DNA from 2 places in the Ruegeria sp. CDSC079 genome. Region 1 is predicted to be linked to the other one. Evidence: riboswitches for the same ligand, from Rfam matches in the RefSeq annotation. Region 1 holds a riboswitch; the other holds the start of a gene.
The links. A riboswitch is a leader RNA that binds a small molecule or an ion and turns the genes downstream of it on or off. The one in region 1 is predicted to bind cobalamin.
Positions count from the first base shown of each region.

Region 1 (6,012 bases):
CCCTGGCGTGCCGTCTTTTGCCGCTGCGGCCGCATCACTGGGCACGGAACTGACCCTGCCCGGACTTGCGCAATCAGTGGTCCTGACCCGGACACCGGGACGCGCATCGTCGATGCCCGAGGGCGAAACGTTGGCGAATTTTGCCCGTACCGGGGCGACGCTGGCCATCCACCTGTCGATCGGCAATCTAGACACTGTGATCGCCGATCTGACCCCGGCCTATGGCGCCGAATGCCCGGTGGCCGTGGTCTATCGTGCCAGCTGGCCCGACGAACAGATCATCCGTGCGACGCTGGCGACGCTGAAAGACGCGCTGGACGAGAGCATCTCACGCACAGCGCTGATCATGGTGGGTCCAGCACTGGCTGGTGAAGGGTTTGACGAAAGCTGCCTGTATTCTAAGGATTACGACCGCCGGTATCGCCCGCAAAGCGCGGACAGCCCTTGGTCAACCTGGAGCCATGGTGATGACTAACCCTCCGGGTATTCTGATTTCGGCACCGTCTTCGGGGACTGGCAAGACCACCGTGATGCTGGGCCTGCTGCGTGCGCTGGCCGAGGATGGCCTGACCGTCCAACCATTCAAAAGCGGCCCTGACTATATCGACCCGGCCTTTCACCGGGCGGCGGCTGGGCGCGCCTCGTTCAATCTGGACAGCTGGGCGATGGGCGATCCTCTGCTGAACGCAATATCGGCACAGGCTGACGGCGCGGATATCGTCGTAGCCGAAGGATCGATGGGTCTGTTCGACGGTGTCGCCAAACCCGGTGAGATTGGCCATGGATCTAGCGCGGAAACTGCGCAGCGTATGGGCTGGCCTGTGGTGTTGGTTCTGGATGTCGGCGGTCAGGCGCAATCAGCTGCAGCCACGGCGCTGGGGTTTCGGATGTACAACCCCGACCTGCCCTTTGCCGGGGTAATTTTGAACCGCTGCGCCAGCCCGCGTCACGAGCGTCTGACCCGGTTGGGTATGGAACGTGCAGGCCTGCCGGTTCTGGGCGTTCTGCCACGACGCGGAGACCTGACACTTCCCGAGCGGCACTTAGGTTTGATCCAGGCGGTGGAACATCCCGATCTGGAAAGCGCCATTGTCGGCTATGCTGCGTTCCTGCGTGAACATGTCGATCTGGAGGCGATCAAGCGGGCGGCTTCCTCAAGCCCAGATAGGCCATCGTCAGCCGTGCTGCCGCGCCCTCCGGCGCAGCGGATCGCACTGGCCCGGGATGCTGCGTTTTCGTTCACCTATCCGCATTTGCTGGAAGGCTGGCGCGCGGCGGGTGCAGAAATCCTACCATTTTCACCACTGGCGAATGAAGCCCCTGCCCCGGATGCCGATCTGGTCTGGCTGCCGGGTGGGTATCCCGAGTTGCACGCAGGCACATTGGCCGCTGCCAACACCTTCCAGACTGGGCTGCGCAAACATGCCGAGACAAGACCTGTGCACGGCGAATGCGGGGGCTACATGGCGCTGGGTCAGGCGTTGATCGACAAAGACGGAGTCCAGCACGAAATGGCGGGCCTTCTGGGCCTTGTGACCTCCTATGAAAAGCGCAAGTTCAACCTGGGTTATCGCAAGGCAGAATTACTGGCCTCGATGGCCGGATTTGCCGAAGGCACAGCGCTACGCGGGCATGAGTTCCACTATTCCTCGATCATCGAACAGCCTGACGCGCCGCTGGCACGCGTGTTCGACGCCGAAGGCGCGGAAGGCCCGCAAACCGGATCGGTGCGAGGCAATGTCACTGGGACATTCTTTCATCTGATCGCCGAGGCCTCGGCATGAGTGGTTTTGTGTCCTTCATCGGTTCAGGCCCCGGCGACTCGGAATTGCTGACGCTGAAGGCGGTAGACAGGTTGCAGAAAGCTGATGCGGTGCTGTTTGACGACCTCAGCAGCGGCCCGATCCTGAGCCATGCCCGCGAGGATGCTGACCTGGTTGGTGTCGGCAAACGCGCCGGGCGCCCCTCGCCCAAGCAGGATCACGTCAGCCGCTTGTTGGTCGAATATGCACAAACCGGTCAGCATGTTGTGCGGTTGAAATCCGGTGATGGCGGCATGTTCGGCCGGCTTGAAGAAGAACTGGTGGCCCTGCAAGAGGCCGGGATCGACTATGAAATCATCCCCGGCATCCCCTCGGCGGTAGCGGCGGCGGCAGCGGCAGGCATTCCGCTGACCCGGCGACTGACCGCGCGGCGCGTGCAATTCGTCACCGGCCACGATGTCAGTGGCAAACTGCCCGAAGATCTGAACCTGGCAGCACTGGCTGATCCACAGGCTACGACCGTCGTATTTATGGGCAAGCGCACCTTTCCCCTTTTGGTTGGCGCCCTGCATTCGCACGGCCTACCGCTGGACACGCCTGCATTGATGGCCGAATCCGTCTCGACCCCCGAACAAAAGCTGCAACGCTCGACCATCGGTGCCTTGTCGCAGCAGTTGGAAACCGAGATCGGCACCGCCCCGGCCCTGATCCTGTATGGACCTCTGGCAGAGTTCGAAAATGATTGACCTGACGCTGATCGGTATTGGCACCGGCAACCCGGATCATGTGACATTTCAAGGGGCGCAGGCGATCCGTTCGGCGGACCTGATCCTGATCCCCCGCAAGGGCGAAAACAAGGCCGATCTGGCAGGGCTGCGCGAGCAGATCATCGCTCAGGTCGCGGATACTCCTCCGCAAATCGCGTATTTCGACATTCCCAAACGCCGTGCCGATGATGGCTATTTACGCGGAGTGGACGAATGGCACGACGCGATTGCATTGCGCTGGCAGGAGGCCATCGCAGCCCACCCGAAGGCCCGTCATGTGGCGCTGCTGATCTGGGGGGATCCGTCGCTGTATGACAGTTCGCTGCGAATCGCGGCACGTTTGACCCCTCAGCCAGAAACACGCGTGATTCCCGGCATCACAGCGCTGCAAGCGCTGACGGCGGCCCATGCGATTCCGATCAACGAACTGGGCGCGCCCTATATCGTCACAACTGGTCGTCGCATCCGGGACGAAGGATGGCCGGAAACCGCAGAAAACGTGGCGGTGATGCTGGATGGTGAATGTTCATTCCAAAACCTGGACATGGAAGACTTGGACATTTGGTGGGGCGCATATGTCGGCATGAAAGAGGAAATCCTGATCAAAGGCCCTTTGGCCGAGGTTGCGCAGCAGATTCTGGACCGCCGCGCCCATGCCCGTGCCGACCATGGTTGGATCATGGATATTTATTTGCTGAAAAAGCGCATAATCTGACACAATACGTCGCAAATGATGATTGCACCGCCACAGCTATAGCGGCTAAATGGGGGTGTCTGGTCCTGCCGGAGAAATCCGGATGCTAAGAGGGAATTTGGTGCGACTGCCTCGGTGGTCAACTCCAAAGCCGCCCCCGCGACTGTAAGCGGAGAGCCCCTGTTCAACCAGCCACTCCCGGTTCTCCGGGGGGAAGGCGAACAGAGGCATCGACCCGCAAGCCAGGAGACCTGCCAGGCGCAAAAACGAAACACCGGCCGTCGGGTGCGGCGGCAGAGGAGAATACAAAATGGCAACACAAACGAAAACAGCATCCGCCGCGCGTACAGGCTTTGTTCCGGTCATGTTTGCAGTGGTTCTGGGTCTGGGCCTCATTACGCTGACCGGTCACGTTCAGGCAGCGGCCCTGCATGATGCAGCGCATGACGTGCGTCACGCGACCGGCTTCCCCTGCCACTAAGACCGTGTTCAGTCGTATATTGACCAGCGCGTTGTTCGCTGGTGCTGCAGCGGGGCTGATTGCCGCCTTGCTGCAGTTGGTATTTGTGCAACCAGTATTGTTGCATGCCGAGCTTTATGAATCCGGAGAGCTGGTGCATTTCGGGGCCGAGACCGTATCGGCTCATCCCGAACTGCCGCGCATGTTCTCTGAACTGACGCGTGATGCGCTGAGTGTCATCTTTACCATGCTGACCTATACCGGCTATGCGCTGGTGATGGTTGCGCTGATGTCGGTAGCCGAAGGTCAAGGGCATCAGATTGATGGCCGGACCGGCGTTCTTTGGGGGTTGGCCGGATTTATCGCCTTCCACCTTGCACCAGGTTTCACCCTGGCGCCCGAAGTGCCGGGTGTCGCAGCAGCCGATGTCTATGCACGTCAGGTCTGGTGGTTCGCAACGGTTGCAGCAGCCCTTGTCGCCATGTGGTTGATCGCCTTTGGAGGTAACCTGATCAGCTATGTGATCGCCGCGGTACTTCTGTTGGTGCCACATCTTATCGGTGCACCCGAGCCCGATGTTTTCACCGGCCCTGTGCCGACTGAAATTGGCGCATTGTTCGCGGCACGAGCTTTTGGAATCGGTCTGGTTGCATGGGTTCTGGTTGGCGCGTTCGCTGGCTATTTCTGGCAGAAAGAAGCGCAACCTTCCGAAGCAACGGCCTGATCGCACTTCGATTGAACGCGCCGGGTGTAAACTTGGCGCGTTTCCCTATGTTTTCAAGGAAATACAATGACCCGTTCACTTGCTCTATTCGTGATCGGTCTGGTCTTTGGCGGCGGTACAGGATTTGTAATTGCTGCTGCAAACGGCGTCACATTTGATGGCCACGACCATTCTGATCCGTCTCTTCACGGAGCCTCACCCACTGAGACCATGGCCCACGATCATTCCACGGCCTTGAACCTACCGGCAGGCACAGATGCACCTACACTGGACATCGCTCTGACACAGGATCCTATGTCTGGCTGGAACCTGCATGTTATGCCAAAAAACTTTACCTTCGCACCGCAGAACGCATCGACCGCAGACATGGCAGGCGAAGGGCACGCGCATGTTTACATCAACGGAGAAAAGCTCGCCCGGCTTTACGGCAGTTGGATGCACATTGATCAGTTGCCCAAAGGTGAGGTCGAGGTTTCGGTTTCGCTGAATTCCAACAGCCATAGCCCGCTTTCGGTCGATAACGTGCCGGTTCGTGCTGCGGTTACGGTTCAGGTTGACTAAAGCGCCGGAATACGCGCACGCAAACACATCCGAAGCCGCCCGCAGGGTCGGGCGTCTTCGATCCAGCCCAGCGGGCTGTTCAGGTAAGTACGGCAAGTTTCAGCGATATCCGCAGCATCCGCCACCACATCGACACCCGAAAACACATAAGATGCGCGCCCCAGCGCCTGTATAGCCAGCGCCGTGGGTTCCGCGCAGCTGCTGAAACAGGCGTGTTCGCTCAATTCGACCTGATCCGTCAATCCAGCCCTTTTCAGTGCGTCCTTCACAGCCTGCACCTCGGCCGCCCGATCGCGTGCGGTGCCACAGGTTTTGCAGATCATCAGGCGCATCCGATCCAGACCTTTCCCTTCGTCCTGCGCCCGTTTCTGCGGCTTTAAGCGGCGCGGCGCAATCCCGAATGCACACAAGATTGTGAGTGCGACGTTCTCACATTTCTGGCAGGATTCCTGCAGACACCTTAAAAGGAAGCCTCTGGATGAAACTGCTTTGGACCGTCTTCGCCCTGCTGGCCCTGCCCGCCTGGGCCGACGAACCGCTCTCGGGATGGGCCGTGTATCCAACGGGCAAAAGCTATGATGAATTAGTCTCGGACACCAAATCGGCGGTTAAGGCAAACGGTCTGATCGTGGTCACGCAGGCCGGCCCCACCAAAGCCGCCGCCGCGCGGGGAATTACAATCCCAGGCAATCTGGTGATCGGCGCCTTCAACAATGACTATGCGGTGCGCGTGCTGGAAACCTCGGTGCGCGCAATGATCGAAGCACCGATCCGGTTTTACGTGACCGAAAACGAGGACGGCACCGCCACCCTATCCTATAAAACGCCCAGCTTTGTATTCGCGCCCTATATCTATGAGGGCGGAGACCCCCTGAGGGACATTGCCCAGGAATTGGATGACACCTTTCAGATCGTGGCCGAAGCCGCTGTCAAATAGTCACACTGGCGTGATGCGCCTTGCGTCCGGGTCTGTCCTCCGCAATCTGCGTTGAAACAGTTTTCGGAGCTTTACTGATGCAGGACTCGTCGCCCCGCGCTGCGGA
Region 1 covers NZ_JBXWNT010000004.1:53,615-59,626, reverse strand. The annotation lists gene cobM (precorrin-4 C(11)-methyltransferase) at 1-475, shown strand, start outside; gene AC2FIC_RS08350 (cobyrinic acid a,c-diamide synthase CobB) at 462-1,784, shown strand; gene cobA (uroporphyrinogen-III C-methyltransferase) at 1,781-2,509, shown strand; gene cobF (precorrin-6A synthase (deacetylating)) at 2,502-3,245, shown strand; cobalamin riboswitch at 3,289-3,497, shown strand; gene AC2FIC_RS08335 (CbtB domain-containing protein) at 3,535-3,705, shown strand; gene AC2FIC_RS08330 (CbtA family protein) at 3,710-4,408, shown strand; gene AC2FIC_RS08325 (hypothetical protein) at 4,475-4,969, shown strand; gene AC2FIC_RS08320 (DUF1636 family protein) at 4,966-5,379, opposite strand; gene AC2FIC_RS08315 (DUF302 domain-containing protein) at 5,448-5,906, shown strand; gene AC2FIC_RS08310 (thiamine pyrophosphate-binding protein) at 5,984-6,012, shown strand, end outside.

Region 2 (6,012 bases), on a different contig from region 1:
CGCCGTAATTGTCCCGTCATCCAGATAGTCCAACTCGCCGCCAATCGGCACACCCTGCGCCAGCGACGTCAGGCGCACCTGTCCCTCCAACTGATCGGCGATGTAATGAGCGGTGGTCTGGCCGTCGACGGTGGCGTTCAGAGCCAGAATGACCTCGGTGATCCCCTCTGCGGTGACCCGGTCCTTGAGGCGGGGGATGCGCAGCTCATCCGGGCCTATCCCGTCCAGCGCCGACAAGGTGCCGCCCAGCACGTGATAGCGGCCTTTGAAAACTGCGGCGCGTTCCATCGCCCAAAGGTCGGCGACGTCTTCGACGACGCACAGCTCTCCGGTCGCGCGGACTTCGCTATCGCAGATATCACAGATGTCCGAGGTGCCTACATTGCCGCAATTCAGGCACTCACGGGCAGTGATGGCAACCTGTTGCATTGCGTCCGCAAGCGGTGTCAGCAGAAGGGCGCGTTTGCGGATCAGATGCAGCACTGCGCGACGGGCCGAACGTGGGCCGAGGCCCGGCAGTTTGGCCATCAGGTCGATCAGATTGTCGATATCGCTGTTCGAACTCACCGCGCTTGCTCCTGCATAAGGGCCGGGCAGTTGGGCCCGGCCGGTATTTCGTCAGGAGTGCCTATCAGAACGGCAGCTTGATGTCTGCGGGCAGGCCCATACCTTCGGTCAGCTTAGCCATCTCAGCCTGCGACCGTTCAGCGGCCTTGGCCTGAGCATCTTTGATGGCGGCCAGGATCAGATCTTCGACCACTTCCTTGTCGTCGCCGTTAAAGATTGACGGGTCGATATCGAGACCTTTCAGCTCTCCCTTGGCCGTGGCTGTTGCCTTGACCAGCCCTGCACCGGATTCGCCGACAACCATGATGGTATTCAGCTCTTCCTGCATATCCGTCATCTTGGTCTGTAGATCCTGCGCGGATTTCATCATCTTGGCCATGTCACCCAGGCCGCCGAGTCCTTTGAGCATCGGTATTCTCCTAATATCCGGTTTGACGCCTAAATACGGGCGCGGTCGGCGCGGCACAAGGGCCGAGCTGGCTCCCGCCCGTCGTCAAGGCCTTTCCTCCCGTTGGGCCCGGGAGGCTTCCAGTTGGGTCAGATGGGACGGTTTCAGTCTTCCTCGAACGGGTCCCATTCGTCTTCGACCTCGGGCAGCGCCTCGGTTTCCACTTTGGCGGCACGTTCTTCCGGTGTTTCAATCCGCTTTATGCGTGCCTTCGGAAATTGCATGAGCACCGCCTGAACCAATGGGTGTTTCTCAGCCTCTGCTTTCAACGCCAGCTCGGCGGCGTCTCGAATCTCGGCGATGGTCGCAACCTCACCATCGGCCACAATCGACACAGCCCAGCGGTTGCCAGTCCATCGTTGCAGCGACGAACCCAGTCTCGCTGCCAGATCTGTGGGTGCGTTCTGTGTCGGGGTGAATTCGATCCGCCCCGGTTGGTAAGAAACCAGCCGCACCCCGTTTTCGACCTCGACCAGAAGTTTCACATCCCGATTGGTGCGGATCAATTCAACCACGTGGTCAAAACTCGGATACCGTGCCAGCGCCGATTGGATATCATGGGCCAGAGCGGCCGACGGCGCGCCGGCGGGGCTGCTAGTTGCGGACACGTAAGAAGATGATGCCGCTGGTACCGGAGCCTGAGAGGGCACGGCCATACCACCGCCCGGACCACCATTCGGAGGCGGTGGCGGGTTGTCCTGCAGGCGCTTGATCAGCTCTTCGGGGCTGGGCAAGTCGGCAACATGGGTCAGGCGGATAACGGCCATTTCAGCAGCCATCATGGCATTTGGCGCGGCCGATACCTCTTCCAGCGCTTTCAGCAACATCTGCCACATCCGGGTCAAAACGCGCATTGGCAGGGCCTCGGCCATTTGCTGACCACGAGCACGTTCATCAGGGGAAACCGTCGGGTCCTCGGCTGCGTCTGGCGTGATCTTCACAACCGAAACCCAGTGCGTGATTTCGGCCAGATCGCGCAGCACGGATAGCGGATCGGCCCCTTCGGCATATTGCCCGCCCAATTCAGTCAGCGCGTTTGCTGCATCCCCTCGCAGGATCATTTCCATCAAGTCCAATACCCGGCCTCGGTCGGCCAGACCCAGCATCGCGCGCACCTGATCGGCGCTGGTTTCACCGGCCCCATGGCTGATTGCCTGATCCAGCAGTGATGTTGCGTCGCGCGCCGACCCTTCGGCCGCGCGGGTGATCAGCGCCAGGGCATCATCCGCGATCTGTGCCTTCTCAGCCTCTGCGATCTTATTGAGCAGGCCAATCATGTCCTCGGGTTCGATCCGGCGCAGGTCAAATCGTTGGCACCGCGACAGAACAGTCACCGGGACTTTGCGGATTTCGGTCGTGGCAAAGATGAACTTCACATGCGCAGGAGGTTCTTCCAACGTCTTGAGCAGCGCGTTGAACGCGCTGGTCGAAAGCATGTGAACCTCGTCGATAATGTAGATCTTATAGCGCGCACTGGCGGCACGATAGCGCACCGAGTCGATGATTTCGCGGATGTCATTTACGCCGGTGCGGCTGGCGGCGTCCATCTCCATCACATCGACATGGCGGCCTTCCATGATGGCGACGCAATGTTCGCACTGGCCGCAGGGTTCGGTCGTGGGCTTGCCTTGCCCATCAGGACCGATGCAGTTCATGCCCTTGGCGATGATCCGGGCCGTGGTCGTCTTACCGGTGCCGCGGATGCCAGTCATGATGAAGGCTTGTGCAATCCGGTCGGCCTCGAACGCGTTTTTCAGCGTGCGCACCATTGCGTCCTGACCGACGAGGTCAGCAAAAGTTTCCGGGCGGTATTTTCGCGCGAGAACCTGATAGGCGGGGCTGGGCGTGTCGGTCATGTCTGCTCTGTTGGATTCGTGTCAGGTTTGCAGCGTAGAGACCCCCGCCGCCCGCGTCCACCGCGCGCGAAAAGGAATTTCGTTTTGGCAAGTTGCATCAGAGCCGGTAAATCATGAGGGGCATTAGCCCCATGTGGTGATGCAGGAAAAGGAGCTGTGTTGGAGAGTTTTGCAATTCACCCTCTTGGATTGGGCAAAGGGCAGATCGCTCTGTGCCCACTGCCGGGTGTCACGGGCGATTATGCTGGGGATTTCGCAGTAATCCGGGATTGGGCGCCGGACCTGGTCATCTCGATGACTACTCTGGATGAGTTCCAGCATTCCGGCGCGCGTTCATTCGAGGCGGACCTGCAGTGCGAACGGATTGCCTGGGTCCACCTTCCGGTCTCCGATTTCGGCGCCCCCACGCCTGAGGTTGAGGCGCTTTGGCCGCAAGCCAGCGCCGCCGCCCAACATGTCCTTGCCAGTGGCGGCAAGGTGCTGGTGCATTGCCGCGGTGGGTGCGGACGCTCGGGGATGGTTGTGATGCGGCTAATGGTGGAATGCGGCGAAGCGCCTGACCAAGCGCTTCGGCGGTTGCGTGCAGTGCGGCCCTGCGCGGTGGAAACCGACGCGCAAAAGGACTGGGCCGGGTTGCCGGCCCGAACCCTTCCCTGAATCAGGCAGACACTTGATACGGAATACTGTCGCTGCGCGGCGGCAGGATCGATACGTCGAGCATCGCACAGGGTGGTTCTGACAGAAAACCAGCGGATTTCTGGATGAACTCCGGCCCGAACATCATGTCGCCATAGGCGTCCAGCTTTTCTGTCGGCGTGTCTGTGCTGGTGCCGCAATAGACCCTGATCTGTTCTGATTGGGCCCGAAAACGGGCCGTGCAGCCTTCGGTGCAATGGGTCAGATCGCTGGTACCTTCGACCTCGAATGTTTTGGATGTTGCAGGCCTTGCCGTCGCCATCGCCTCGGCCATGGCGCGTGCCATTCGGGCAAGGGCGGGGCAGGGTTTCCCGGTCCTCTGACAGACGGTTGCGGTGAATTCGTGTGTTTTTGTCTTCCAGATCATAATGCGCCCTCCGCGCGCAGGACGAAGGGTGAGGATCAGGTGTGACAGCGCGCTGACGACCTGCCCGGACACCCCGCCCGAGTTTCGGTTTCGATACGATGGCAGGTCTCCTGACTTGCGGGTCGTCGCTTTGCCGACCTTCCCAGCCCTGGGGCCAGTGGTATTTCGGCATTGCTCACCGCTTACAGTTGCGGGGGCAGTCGCGGAGTTGGCCCTTTCCGGCATCGCCGGGGCAGACCGCACCGTGTTCCCTTTTCATCCCGCCCCAATTCCGGGACAAGAACCATCACCACATCGCTAGCGGCTATGCAGACCCCGAGTCAAGCCACCTGTTGGGGTGCAAACCGGACGTTTGGTCATCTTGATGCAGTGTTGACTCCGATGGTCGAAATCGGGCCGATTGTTGAGTGAACCGAGTAGTTCAGAATTTGTCGGAAGCGCCATGCTTGATACCACGCCCTGCGTCCAGACTAAGGACTTTGATTTTGCCTCAGGCTCTGCCAGCCTGTCGGCGCGGCTGTATTTGCCTGAAACCGAGCCGAAGGTCGCCGTGGTGATTCACAGCGCAACTGCAGTGCCGCGCGAATATTACCAGCATTTTGCCCGTTGGCTGGCCGCCGAACAGGGTATTGCCTGTCTGACCTATGACTACAGCGATTTCGGGCATTCGCTGCGCGACAAACTCAAAACCTCCGAGGTGACCATGGCGGATTGGGCCTTGGTCGACATGCCCGCCGCACGGGCTGAGATGCGCAGGCGGTTCCCGGACGCTTTGCAGTGGAGCATCGGTCATTCCCTTGGCGGCGTGCTGGGGCCGGTGCAGCCAGACATTGATCAGATCGACCGGATGATCTGTGTATGTTCGGGGCTGGTTACTCTGTCCGACCATCCCTGGCCCTATCGCGGGCTGGCGTGGTTGTTCTGGCACGGCCACGGGCGTCTGGCAGTGAATGCACTGGGGTATCTGCCGGGCAAAGCTGTGGGGATCGGTGCCGATTTGCCGGGCCCGGTCTATTGGCAATGGCGCAGCTGGTGCACGGCGCCGCAGAATTATGTGCCGCAGATCGGTGACGCTCTGCCCGAAGCGAGATGGGCGCAATCGAATACGCCGGTGGACCTGTTCGCCTTCGAGGACGACCAGATGGTGCCGCCAGACGCAGTCTGGCGGCTTGCCGATCTGTATGGGCCGAAGGCGCGGCGACATCTGTTGTCTCCGAATGAATTCGGAGCGCCTGAGATCGGTCATATTGGCGCTTTTGCCCGCAGAAACCGGGCGGTTTGGCCCCGGTTGATTGCCTGAAGACGAGGCGCCTTTCTGTCACGCTCAGTGTCTGCTGCGGGACTTTTTGTCATTCATGACGGATCGCACCATTTTGCCAAAGGCTTTGTCACGTGCCCGTGACTGCGCGAGGGTTTCGGAATTCCTCTGATCTTCGCGCCGAAGCTTGTGCCAGCGCGCCAGCCGGTCGGGCTCAATCACGTCATTGGCAATCGCCTCCTGCACAGCACAACCGGGTTCGGCCTGGTGCTGGCAATCTGAGAACCGGCATCTTGCAGCCAATTCCAGAAGGTCTGAGAAAACCTCATCCACGCCGTCTTGGGCATCCATCAAACGCAGGGCGCGCATTCCTGGCGTATCAATCAGCCACCCCCCGTTTCGCATCGGGTGAAGCGCACGATGGGTCGTGGTGTGGCGACCCCGTGCGTCATCCTCGCGGATCCCCGCCGTTGTCCCGGCCTGACCAGTCATGGCGTTCGCCAATGTGGTTTTGCCGACACCGGATGAGCCGACCAAAGCAGCAGTTTGCCCGGCAGGGCACCAGGACAGGATCGGATCAATCTCTGACGCCTCCAGCGCGTTGACGGTTAGAACGGTCAGAAACCGAGCCAGCGAACTGGCCTGACTGGCATAGCTCTCTGGGTCAGGGCAGCTGTCGGCCTTGGTCAGGACAACAACCGGATAGCACCCGGCCTGATGCGCCAGCGCCAGATAACGCTCAAGCCGTGCCAGATTGAAATCGGCATTGCAGGAACTGACGATATACAGCACATCCACATTCGCCGCGATCAGCTGAACC
Region 2 covers NZ_JBXWNT010000008.1:135,102-141,113, forward strand. The annotation lists gene recR (recombination mediator RecR) at 1-567, opposite strand, end outside; gene AC2FIC_RS15950 (YbaB/EbfC family nucleoid-associated protein) at 632-976, opposite strand; gene AC2FIC_RS15955 (DNA polymerase III subunit gamma/tau) at 1,120-2,871, opposite strand; gene AC2FIC_RS15960 (protein-tyrosine phosphatase family protein) at 3,028-3,528, shown strand; gene AC2FIC_RS15965 (hypothetical protein) at 3,530-3,934, opposite strand; cobalamin riboswitch at 4,018-4,237, opposite strand; gene AC2FIC_RS15970 (alpha/beta hydrolase family protein) at 4,377-5,234, shown strand; gene rsgA (ribosome small subunit-dependent GTPase A) at 5,259-6,012, opposite strand, start outside.
Region 2: it holds a riboswitch for cobalamin, as region 1 does, so the genes downstream of both, AC2FIC_RS15965 (hypothetical protein) here and AC2FIC_RS08335 (CbtB domain-containing protein) in region 1, are expected to answer to the same signal.